Regions from separate parts of the Pseudoduganella sp. GW821-FHT05F09 genome, predicted to be linked through region 1. Evidence: predicted binding sites of a transcription regulator. Region 1 holds the regulator's gene; the other holds the start of a gene.
What was found. Region 1 encodes FliA, which starts transcription of late flagellar genes. Its sites were predicted from a motif close to CTAAAGTTTNNNNNNNNNNNGCCGNTA; they were not measured.
Positions count from the first base shown of each region.

Region 2: AC07S4_RS28470 (SPM autocatalytic domain-containing protein) is a predicted target of FliA. The motif match lies at 2,812-2,838, and genes of this name have one in related genera.

Region 1 covers NZ_JBWKSD010000013.1:89,024-95,205, reverse strand. The annotation lists gene flhF (flagellar biosynthesis GTPase FlhF) at 1-668, shown strand, start outside; gene AC07S4_RS29305 (MinD/ParA family ATP-binding protein) at 661-1,485, shown strand; gene AC07S4_RS29300 (RNA polymerase sigma factor FliA) at 1,502-2,233, shown strand; gene AC07S4_RS29295 (flagellar motor protein) at 2,215-2,964, shown strand; gene motD (flagellar motor protein MotD) at 2,966-3,742, shown strand; gene AC07S4_RS29285 (hypothetical protein) at 3,749-5,350, opposite strand; gene AC07S4_RS29280 (flagella synthesis protein FlgN) at 5,440-5,928, opposite strand; gene flgM (flagellar biosynthesis anti-sigma factor FlgM) at 5,936-6,182, opposite strand, start outside.
Region 2 covers NZ_JBWKSD010000012.1:25,047-31,228, forward strand. The annotation lists gene AC07S4_RS28450 (ATP-binding protein) at 1-198, opposite strand, end outside; gene AC07S4_RS28455 (response regulator) at 198-938, opposite strand; gene AC07S4_RS28460 (cytochrome c biogenesis CcdA family protein) at 1,096-1,827, shown strand; gene AC07S4_RS28465 (thioredoxin family protein) at 1,829-2,350, shown strand; gene AC07S4_RS28470 (SPM autocatalytic domain-containing protein) at 2,963-6,182, shown strand, end outside.

The DNA of each region.
Region 1 (6,182 bases):
AGACCACCAGCACCGCCAAGCTGGCCGCGCGCTGCGTGATGCGCCACGGCCCGGACAAGCTGGCCCTGATCACCACCGACGCCTACCGTATCGGCGCCCACGAACAGCTGCGCATCTACGGCAAGATCCTGGGCGTGATGGTGCATTCGGTGAAGGACGAGGCCGACCTGCGCATCGCCCTGAAAGAACTGAAGAACAAGCACACCGTGCTGATCGACACCGTCGGCGTGAGCCAGCGCGACCACATGGTGGCCGAGCAGGTCGCCATGCTGCAAGGCACCGGCGCCAACGTCCAGCGCCTGCTGTGCCTGAACGCCACCTCGACCCAGGAAACCCTGAACGAAGTGGTGCGCGCCTACCAGGGCAGCGGCCTGGCCGGCTGCATCATGACCAAGCTGGACGAAGCGGCCTCGATCGGCAATGTGCTGGACGTGGTGATACGCCAGAAACTGAATATGTTCTACGTCTCGAGCGGCCAGCGGGTGCCGGAAGACCTGCACCTGGCCGACCCGGCCGCGCTGGTCGAGCGCGCCTTCCGCCTGAAGCAGGGCGCCGCCGCCGGCCAGTACGCCGATCACGAACTGCCGCTGGTGATGTCGGCCGCCGGCGCCTTCGGCGGCCATGTCGCCGGCCTGGAGCACGCACTGCGCGAGGTGCGCCTTGGCTAACTTCGACTTCGACCAGGCCGAGGGCCTGCGCCGCATGCTGGCGGGGCCGCAGCCGCGCATCGTCACCTTCCTCTCCGCCACGCCGCAGGACGACAAGGGCGCCATGCTGGTCAACCTGGGCGCCTCGCTGGCGCGCGCCGGCAACGACGTGCTGCTGGTCGACGCCTGCGCCAGCGCGCACGGCGTGGCCTCCCGCCTGGGCGTGGACAGCGGCGCCAGCCTGCTGGACGTGGCGCGCCAGGAATGCGGCCTGAACCAGGTAATCCACCAGGTGCCGCAAGGCTTCGGTGTGGTATCGATGACACGCGGCGTGGCCCGCTCCGGCCCCGACGAAACGCGCCGCCTGGCCAAGGCCTTCGACGTGCTGGCCAAGCAGACCGGCCTGATGATAGTCGATGGCGAGTTCGACGGCGAGGCGTTTCCGGTGCCGGTGATGGCCAGTTCCGACATCGTGGTGCAGGTCTCGAACAGCGCCACTTCGATCAAAAACGCCTACAGCATGATCAAGCGCCTGAACCACGAACTGGGCCGGCGGCCCTTCGGCATCGTGGTAACGGGCGCATCCGAGGCCGAAGCCAAGGTGGTTTACGATAATATGGCGCAAGCGGCGAGCCGATACCTGGCTGTCACCCTGGTTTCGATGGGGTCGGTGCCGGCTGACGAGTACTTGCAGCGCGCGGCGCGCCTGGGGCGGGCGGTGGTCGACGCCTTTCCTCTGGCCGGTGCGTCGGTCGCGTTCCGGCAACTGGCAGGACGTCTGGCGCTGGCCGGCGCGCCTCAATTCCGCACGGGGAGTAGCAACCATTTTAGCGTCTGAGAAAAATTAGAACGATATGTACACGGCCAAAGGGAAAGCGGACAAGAACTCGCTGCTGACGGAGCATATGCCGCTGGTCAAGCGGCTGGCCCACCACATGAAGGCCAAATTGCCACCCAGCGTGGAAGTCGATGATCTGGTGCAGGCCGGCATGATAGGCCTGCTCGACGCCATCAACCGCTATGAGGAAACCCACGGCGCCCAGTTTGAAACCTATGCCGTGATGCGCATCCGCGGCGCCATGCTCGACGAGCTGCGCAATAGCGACTGGATGCCGCGCAGCATGCGCCAGGACATGCGCAAGATCGAAACCGCCATGGCCACCTTGCAGCAGCGCCTGGGCCGTCCGCCCAGCGAGTCGGAAGTGGCCAAGTCGCTCAAGCTGTCGCTGGCCGACTACCAGGAAATGCTGTCCGAAGGCGGCGGCCACCAGCTGATCTATTACGAAGACTTCCGCGACGACGACGGCGGCGAAAGCTTCCTCGACCGCTACCACAGCGACGAGGACGCCGACCCGCTGCGCGCGCTGCTCGACACCGACTTCCGCCAGGCCGTGATCGACGCCATCGACGCCTTGCCGCCGCGCGAGAAGATGCTGATGGGCTTGTACTACGAAGAAGAACTGAACTTGAAGGAAATCGGCGCCGTCATGGGCGTCTCCGAATCACGCGTATCGCAGCTGCATACGCAAGCGGTGGCGCGTCTGCGCGCCTCGTTAAGGGAGCAGGCATGGACTGGGCCAGCATAGCAGGACTGATACTGGGCGTGGCCGGCGTGCTGATCGGCCAGGGCATGGAGGGTGGCAAGCTGAGCTCGCTGCTGCAGCCGGCCGCCTTCGCCATCGTGGTGATCGGCACGCTGGGCGCGGTGCTGCTGCAGACCAAGCCGGCCACCTTTGTGCGCGGGCTGCGCATGGCGCGCTGGATCGTGGCGCCGCCGCCGGACACGCGCGTCGCGCTGGCGCGCGAAATCGGCGCCTGGAACACCACCGCCAAGCGCGACGGCATGCTGTCGCTGGAGCGCTATATGCTCGCCTCGAAGGACAAATTCAACGCCAAGGGCCTGCGCCTGATAGTCGACGGCATCCATCCGGACAAGCTGCGCAACCTGCTCGACACCGAAATCACCGCCTACGAAACGGCCGAGCGCCAGGCCGTGCGGATCTGGGAATCGGCGGCCGGCTACTCGCCCACCATCGGCATCCTGGGCGCGGTGCTGGGCCTGATCCAGGTGATGGAGAACCTGGCCGACCCCAGCAAGCTGGGCGCCGGCATCGCGATCGCCTTCGTGTCCACCATCTACGGCGTGGGCCTGGCCAATCTGCTGTTCTACCCGATAGCCAACAAGCTCAAGGTCATCGTCACCCAGCATGTGCACCAGCAGGAGATCGCCGCCGCCGTGTTCTACGACATCGCGACGGGCGACCACAGCCGCGTGATCGACGAACGCATCGCCACCCTGCTGCGCGAGTACGACTGAGATGCAGCGCCGCGCCCGCAGGAAGTTCGACGACGAGCCGGAGAACCACGAGCGCTGGCTGATCTCCTACGCCGACTTCATCACCCTGCTGTTCGCCTTCTTCGTGGTGATGTATTCGATCGCCGCCGTCAACACCGGCAAGTACAAGATTTTCTCGGACGCGCTGGGCGACGCCTTCGGCGGCCAGGGGGCGGCCAAGCCCATCAACACACAGGTGCAGAACCTGCCCATCCCCAATCCCGCGCTGCGCCGGCGCACCGAGCTGCTGCGCAAGGAAAAAGAGCAGATGACCAAGCTGGCGCAGGACCTGCTGTCCACGCTGGCGCCGCTGGTCAAGGAAGGCAAGGTGCGGGTCACGCAGAACAGCCGCGGCGTCAGCGTGGAGATCAACGCCAGCGTGCTGTTCGATCCGGGCGCGGCCCTGCTGACGTCCGAATCGCGCGAAGCGCTGCAGGCCGTGGCGGTGCTGCTGAAGGCGGACCCGCACGCGGTGCAGGTCGAGGGCCACACCGACAACGTCCCCATCCGCAACACCAATTTCCCGTCCAACTGGGAGCTGTCGGCCGCGCGCGCGGGCGCCGTGGTGCGGCTGTTCATCGATTCCGGCGTGGCGCCGGCGCGGCTCACGGCGGTCGGCCACGCCGACAACTACCCGGTGGCGCCCAACGCGCAAGCGGACGGCCGCGCCCGCAACCGCCGCGTGGCGGTGACCATCCTGTCCGGCATCCCCGACCCGTCCACCGAAGTACCCACCGCTCCGCCCCCCCCAGCTCCGTAGGGCGGGTTAGCGGCGTGCCGCGTAACCCGCCATGCGCCGCCGCCAGTGCCAGCCGACGCCGGCCCCCACCACGCCCAGCAGCAGCCCGCCCACCGGCGCAGGCACCGGCAAGGAACTGTCGTCGGCCGAGGCCGGCCCGGTGCGCAGCTCGGCCGGGAAGGGGCGCGGCGGCGCCGGCACGATCTGCCATTGCGCCTCATCCTGCGGCGCGCGCGCCATGAATTCATCGATGGAAAACACGGGCGCCGAGCCAAAAGCGCGGCTGGACGGCACCTGCGGAATGCGCACCAGCACCAGCGCTTCCACGTCTGCCTGCAACTGCTGCTCATAAGCGCTCAGCGCGCGGCCGGGCGCCGGGCCGCCGAGCAGCTTGAGCAGGTCCTGGCCCAGCGCCGCGAAGGCCACGGCCGGGTAGAGCCGGGTCTGCTCCTCGGTAAAGTAGCCGTAGGCCTTGTGGCCGCTGGCCAGGCTGAGGTCCTTGGCGGCCTTGTAGCCGTAGGCGCCGATGGCCTTGATGCGGCTGGTCGGCCCCTGTCCGGGCACCTGCCAGCCCAGCGCCCTGAACGCGTCCATGCTGATGCCGGCGCAGTTGGCCGAGGCGTGGCGGTAGCTGAATTCGTGCCGGTAGAAGCGGCGGAAGCGGTCCTGCATGCTGCGCTGGTAGGCTTGCGCGGTGCGCGCGTCGCGCAGCACCGCCACCAGCATGGTCGACGGCCGGTAGTACTGCTGGCCGCTGTTCAGGTCCATCAGGTAGTTGTCCATGGGGACCATCGACGCAATGATGCCTTTTTCGCTGTAGCTGTCCAGATTGTAGAAGTTGTTCACCATCCAGTCGGCCCATTCGCCATGCCGGCCCAGGCGGCCGGTGGCGACCGCGAAGTGGCCGCCGTAGGCTTCGTCGTCGTCGCCCTGGGCGCCGTTCAGCATCAGGGCCAGCACGGCCTTGCCGCCCCAGTCGCGGGCGGCGGGCCGGCGTTCCCAGATCAGGCGCGTGGCGTAGGGGCTGCGCGCGCCGCCGTTTTCCTGGCGCACAAAGGCGCTTAGCGTGTCGCCAGCGGCGGCCAGGGGCTGCGGCCGCATGCTGGCCGCGTCGATGACATAGTCCAGCGGCCAGATGGTGCGCGCTTCGAAGCTGGGCTGGCCGGCCTGAGCGCGCAGCGTGCCGCGCACGCGGACTGCGCGCCGGCGGAAGAAATCCAGCGTGGCGGCGTTGAAATAGGAGCGGTTGGACGCGATTTTGGGCGCCAGCTGCATGGCCAGCGGCGCCGCGCCGGGCGCCTGCAGGGCCTGGCCGGACGGCGCCAGCGTGGCTTGCGGCACCAGGTGCGGCGCACCCAGCCAGACCAGGTCGGGCAAGGCGGGCAAGGCTGTGGAGGCCGGCTGGCGCGGCACGGCCAGGCCCTCCTGCTGGAAGTACCACAAGGCCTGCCGGGGCGCGCAGCCGCCGCAGCGCCCGTCGCCGTAGCGGAACTGGCTGGCGTCGTACAAGCCGAGGCGTTCGCCGCCCTCGAGCGCGGCTTTTACGGGAGCGGGCTGCGCCGCTGCGGGTAATACGGCGGCAAACTGGAGCGCAAGTGCGCCGGCGGCAATGGCGTGGTGTGTGTGCATGGAGGCATTATGCAAGAATTTGCATAAAATGCATCAACGCAACTAATGAGTATCAATGATGGTTGATTTGCATCAACCGCTGAGCGCTTTTAGCCGGCCAGGAAGCCGCGCCGGGGCGAGGAGGAGGTGGGCTGGCCGCTGGGGCCGTAGAAATTGCCCTGGGCCTGGGGACGCAGCGCTTGCAGCGCGCCTTGCGTGTGGCTCAGGTGTTTGCTGATGAGGGTGCCGTTCAGGCGGTTCAGTTCTTTGGCTTCGCGGGTCAGTTCCAGCACCTGCTGCCAGAGCGGGGCGGCAGTGGCGTCGCCGCTGGCGGCCAGCCAGGCTTCCATGCCCGCTTCTTCCGCTTTGTGGCCTGCTGCGCCGAGCGCGCTGTGGCGCTGGCTGGCCAGCACGGCCATGTCGTTGACCAGCGCGGCTTTGCGCGGCGTCAGTTCCGTCAGTCCGTCTATGTCCGCCGCCACCAGTTGCTGCTGTTCCTGCTTCAGCACCGCCAGCAGGGCGGTGATGACGCGCTGTTCTTCGCGCAAGCTGCTGAGGGGCGTGAGTGCAGGAGAAACTGCAGGTGCGACGGATTGCATGATTTACCTATCTTTTACGTGAGTGCAGCAGATCCTTGACTGTTTCCAGCAAGCCATCGGCCACTTTTTCCGAGTTGACTTGGAATTGCCCATCGGCAATTGCAAGCTTGATGCGTTCCACTTTTTTCGTGTCGAACACGGCGCTGCTGCCGCCGGCGCTGCTGGCGGCCATGGCCTGGCCCTGCGCCGACAGCTTGACGCTGTCGGTCGCCACAGGGGCGGTGCTGGCCTTGTCGGCGCCGCGCGCGGTGGTG
Region 2 (6,182 bases), on a different contig from region 1:
GGGCAGGCGGTCCAGCAGGGCCACCGAACTGGCCACTTCGCGCTCGATATAGCCCATCATCACATTCATGGTGGCCTGGTTGCGCTCCGTCATGGTGAGCCAGAAGGAGGTGGCGTTGGCCGCCGCCAGGCCGATGAACAGGATCAGCGCCAGGCGCGCGAACAGCGAGCGCGGCCAGCGCAGCGGGCCGGCAGCCATCAGTCGCGCCCTTCCAGCACCGTCACGGCGGACGAGAACACATAGCCTTCGCTGCGCAGCGTCTTGATATAGCGCGGCTCGCGCGCCACGTCCTTCAGCGTCTGGCGCAAGCGGCTCACCAGCAGGTCGATGGAGCGGTCGAAGGCGTCGGCCTGGCGGCCCTGGGTCAGGTTCAGCAGCTGGTCGCGCGTGAGCACCCGCTGCGGGTGGTCCAGGAAGACGCGCAGCAGCCGGTACTCGGCGCCGCTGAGCGCGACCATCGTGCCGTCGGCGTCCAGCAGGTGGCGCGCCACCGTGTCCAGCTTCCAGTCGCCGAAGCCCAGCATGTGGGCCGCTTCGGTCACCTGCATATTCTTGGGCAGCATGCGCGCGCGGCGCAGCACGGCGCGGATGCGTGCCAGCAGCTCGCGCGAGGCGAAGGGCTTGGCCAGGTAGTCGTCGGCGCCCATCTCCAGGCCGACGATGCGGTCGGCCTCCTCGGCCAGCGCGGTCAGCATCAGCACCGGCACCGTGCGGTGCTTGCCGGCGCGCAGCTCGCGGCACAGCAGCAGGCCGTCCTCGCCGGGCAGCATCAGGTCCAGCACAATCAGGTCCGGCTCGCCCTGTTCCAGCACGGCGCGCATCTGGCGTCCGTTGGCGGCCAGCGAAACGCGCATGCCGTTCTTTTCAAGGTAGGCCGCCAGCAGTTCGCGGATGCCTCGGTCGTCATCGACGATCAGTACGTGGTCGTTAGTATCCATGCAGCCATGATACCCCAGCGCATTTGCATGTTTGTATCCCCGTGTATCCCCTCGGCCGGCGTACACACTACATTGCAGCGCCGCCGCGCGGCGGACACAAGCGGGATACCTGGGCGCGGTCCAATAGCGTTTTCTATCCTGTCAGGCGGAGCGCCCCATGCACAATCTGCTCGAAACGCTGCTGGCCCTGCTGGCCGGCGTCTTCACCATCGCCTCGCCGTGCGTGCTGCCGGTGATGCCCATCCTGTTGGGCAGCGCCGCCGGCGGCGCCGGCCAGCCAGCCGGACCGGCACGCCGCCGGCCGCTGTACATCATCGCCGGCTTCATTCTCACGTTCGCCTCTTTTGCCATGTTGCTGGGCGCGGTGTCGTCCGTGGTGCAGGCGGCGCAGGAGGCGCTGCGCAATGCCGCCATTGCGCTGCTGGCGCTGTCCGGCCTGCTGCGCCTGTGGCCACGGCCCTACGACTGGCTGGTGGCCGGGGTGCAGCGGGCGCTGCCGGGCATGGGCGGCGGCCTTGGTGCGGCCGGCGCGCGCGGCGGCAGCCTGGGCGGCTTCGTGCTGGGCATGTCGCTGGGCGCGGTGTGGACGCCGTGCGCCGGCCCCGTGCTGGCCTCCATCCTGGCGCTGGTGGTGCGGGCCCAGGACCTGGGCTGGTCGGCGCTGCTGATCACGCTGTACGCCGCCGGCGCCGCCATTCCCATGCTGGCCATCCTGTATGGCGGCCAGTACGCCGGCGCGCGGGTGCGCGTGGTGGCGCGCCATGCCGGGCGCCTGCAGCAGGTGTTCGGCGTGCTCGTGATCGCCACCGCCTTCGCTATATATATGCAGTACGACATCCTGGCCTATTCCAGCCTGGCTGCCTTCTTTCCCTCCCTGAAAGGACTTTAATATGTTTTTGACACGCACAGCAGCGGCGGCCGCCGCCCTGGCCCTGGCCTCCGGCCTGGCCGCCGCCGGTCCGCTGAAGAACCCGGCCGCCGCGCCGGAGTTCGCCGGCATCGAGAAATGGCTGAACAGCGAGCCGCTCACCGTGCAGCAGCTGCGCGGCAAAGTGGTGCTGGTGGATTTCTGGACCTACACTTGCATTAATTGCATCAACGTGCTGCCGCACGTGAAGTCCTGGCACGAGAAGTACAAGGACCAGGGCCTGGTGGTGGTCGGGGTGCACACGCCCGAGTTTCCCTTCGAGCGCAGCACCACCAATGTGCAGACCGCCATCAAGCGCTTCGATATCCGCTATCCGGTGGCGCAGGACAACCGCTACGCCACCTGGAGCGCCTATCGCAACCAGTACTGGCCGGCGTTGTATTTGATCGACCGCAGCGGCAAGGTGGTCTACACCCACTTCGGCGAAGGGCAGTACGGCCAGACCGAGGCGGCGATCCAGGCGCTGCTGGCGCAAAAAGGCTGAACAGGCAAGCTTGCCTGTGTTCAGGACAAGCCCGGCCGCTGCGCCGGGCTTTTTTTCGTCCCGCAGTTCGTGAATTGATAGCAAGAAATCAGCTTGTTTGCCAGATAGGCATCCTCCTTGCCGCCCTAGAATAAAGCTTGTGTGCTTGTCTTTTCACTATGGAAAAGTTGTCGTTTACTCGAGTTGTTTGATGGCGACAGGAAATTAAATAAGTGCTGCGTGGCAAGTAAATCCGCTATACTTGCCGGTAATGTCTATGTGCCGCCTGCACTTCCGGTGGCATCACAGAAGGGAAGTAGCAGCCTCCCTATGAAATTGCCCCAAGTTAACAAGTTTACTTAATGAAAGCACCGTTGCGGTCGCTTTGTAACGAAGCGTAGTTTTGCGTTGCGGTGTTGCGCCAGTTCGATGACGGCTGATAAAAGTTGACCAGTAAGTAATATTCTTGTCACTTTTGTTTACTAAAGTTAACCGAACTGTTGACGTTAAGAATGAAAAGCGCGCCCTTTTGTAGGGCGCTGTGCCACAGATTAGCGATTGGAGCCCGGGAACAGCCCACCGGCTCCAGTTCGTGTCCAGTCAGATTCGAGTAGTGCCCCAAGGAGAATGGAAATGAGTATCGTAACCAGCTTGTCCACAGACCAAATTGCCTCACTTTCGACCGCGCAGATTGCGGGTCTGGCGACAGCTGATATCGCTGGCCTTTCCTCAGACCAGTTCCGGGCACTGACCACCGACCAGATGGGCGTGTTCACCAGCGCCCAGATCCCGTCGTTCACCACCAGCCAGCTGGCTGGCGCGCTGACCACGGACCAGACCGTTGCGCTGACCTCCGCGCAATTCGCCTCCATGACCAGCGGCCAGGTTGCCGCCCTGTCGACCGACGCGGTGAAAGCCATCGAGTCCAGCGACATCGCCGCGCTGAAGACCGCCTCCATTGCTGCACTGAAAACGAATCAAGTCGCCGTGCTGGGCTCCGACCAGATCGGCGCGCTGACCAGCGGCCAAGCCGCCGCGCTGACCACCAACGCGATCGCCGCCGGCCTGACGACTGACCAGATCGTCGCACTGGGCACCAACCACACCGCCGTGCTGAGCTCGGCCCAGGTTGCCGCCTTCAGCACCGACGGCATCGCCGCCCTGCAGACTGAAGACCTGGCCGCCCTGCGCACCGTCGCCATCGCCGGCCTGAAGTCCAACCAGCTGGCTGCGCTGACCACCGACCAGGTCGTAGGTCTGGGCACCAACCAGGTTGCAGCGCTGACCAGCGCGCAAGCTGGCGCGCTGACCACCGACGGCATCAAGGCCATGGAAACCAGTGACCTGGCCGCCCTGAAATCGTCCGCCCTCGCCGGCCTGAACACTGCCCAGATCGCTGCGCTGACCACCGACCAGATCGGCGCCATGACGACCGGCCAGTTTGCCGCCCTGAGCGTCACCCAGATCGGTTCCGGCCTGACCACCGACCAGGTCGTCGCGATGAACTCGGCGCAGATCGGCGTGCTGAGCACCGCCCAAGTCGCCGCCTTCACCACCGACGCCATCAAAGCCATTGAAACCAATGACCTGGCCGGCCTGAAGTCGAGCGTGATCGCCGCACTGAAAACCAACCAGATCGCCGCCCTGACCACCGACCAGGTAAGCAACCTGTCGAGCAGCCAGGTTGCCGCGCTGACCACCACCGCCATCGCCACCGCGCTGAGCACCGACCAGGTGGTCGCCCTGAACAGCGCGCAAGCCGCTGCCCTGAACTCGAGCCAGGTTGCCGCCTTCACCACCGACGGCATCGCCGCGTTGCAGACCGAAGACCTGGCCGCACTGAAAACCTCCGCCATCGCCGGCCTGCGCACCGCCCAAGTGGCCGCGCTGACCACCGACCAGGTAGTTGGCCTGGGCACCAACCAGGTTGCCGCGCTGACCAGCGCCCAAGCTGGCGCGCTGACCACCGACGGCATCAAGGCCATGGAGACCAACGACCTGGCCGTGCTGAAGTCGGCTGCCATCGCCGGCCTGAGCACCGCCCAGATCTCGGTGCTGACGACCGACCAGATCGGTGCCATGACCTCCGGCCAGTTTGCCGCCCTGAGCGTTACCCAGATCGGCGCCGGCCTGACCACCGACCAGATCGTGGCCATGAACTCGGCCCAGTTCGGCGCGTTCACCACCACCCAGTTCAACGCCCTGTCGACCGACTCGATCAAAGCCATCGAGACCAACGACATCGTCGGCCTGAAGTCGACCGTGATCGCCGCGCTGAAAACCAACCAGATCGCCGCCCTGACGACGGACCAGGTTAATAGCCTGACCAGCAGCCAGGTCGCCGCGCTGACCACCACCTCGATCGCCACCGCGCTGAGCACCGACCAGGTTGTGGCCCTGAACAGCCAGCAAGCCTCCGCGCTGAGCTCGCTGCAAGTGGCTGCCTTCACCACCGACGCGATCGCCGCCCTGCAGACCGAAGACCTGGCCGCGCTGAAGACTTCGGCCATCGCCGGCCTGAAGACCTCGCAAATGGCCGTGCTGACCACCGACCAGGTCGTTGGCCTGGGCACCAACCAGGTTGCCGCGCTGACCAGCGCCCAAGCTGGCGCGCTGACCACCGACGGCATCAAGGCCATGGAGACCAACGATCTGGCCGCGCTGAAATCGGCTGCCATCGCCGGCCTGCGTACCGACCAGATCTCGGTGCTGACGACCGACCAGATCGGCGCCATGACCTCCGGCCAGTTCAGCGCCCTGAGCACCACCCAGATCGCTGCCGGCTTGACCACCGACCAGATCGTGGCCATGAACTCCGCCCAGTTCGGCGCGTTCACCACCACCCAGTTCGGCGCCCTGACCACCGACGCCATCAAGGCGATCGAAACCAGCGACATCGTCGGCCTGAAATCGACCGTGATCGCTGCGCTGAAAACCAACCAGGTTGCCGCGCTGACCACCGACCAGGTCAACAACCTGACCAGCACCCAGGTTTCCGCACTGACCACCACCGCCATCGCCACCGCCCTGAGCACCGACCAGGTCGTGGCCCTGAACAGCCAGCAAGCTTCCGTCCTGAGCTCGAGCCAGGTGGCTGCCTTCACCACCGACGCGATCGCCGCGCTGCAGACCGAAGACCTGGCCGCGCTGAAGACTTCGGCCATCGCCGGCCTGAAGACCTCGCAAATGGCCGTGCTGACCACCGACCAGGTAGTTGGCCTGGGCACCAACCAGGTTGCCGCGCTGACCAGCGCCCAAGCTGGCGCGCTGACCACCGACGGCATCAAAGCCATGGAGACCAACGACCTGGCTGCGCTGAAATCGGCGGCCATCGCTGGCCTGAAAACCGACCAGATCTCGGTGCTGACGACCGACCAGATCGGCGCCATGACCTCCGGCCAGTTCAGCGCCCTGAACACCGCGCAGATCTCTGCCGGCCTGACCACCGACCAGATCGTGGCCATGAACTCCGCCCAGTTCGGCGCGTTCACCACCACCCAGTTCGGCGCCCTGTCGACCGACTCGATCAAAGCCATCGAGACCAACGACATCGTCGGCCTGAAGTCGACCGTCATCGCTGCGCTGAAAACCAACCAGGTTGCCGCGCTGACCACCGACCAGGTCAACAACCTGACCAGCACCCAGGTGTCGGCACTGACCACCACCGCCATCGCCACCGCGCTGAGCACCGACCAGGTCGTGGCCCTGAACAGCCAGCAAGCCTCGGCCCTGAGCTCGAGCCAGGTTGCTGCCTTCACCACCGACGCCATCGCCGCGCTGCAGACCGAAGACCTGGCCGCGCTGAAGACTTCGGCCATCGCCGGTCTGAAGACCTCGCAAATGGCCGTGCTGA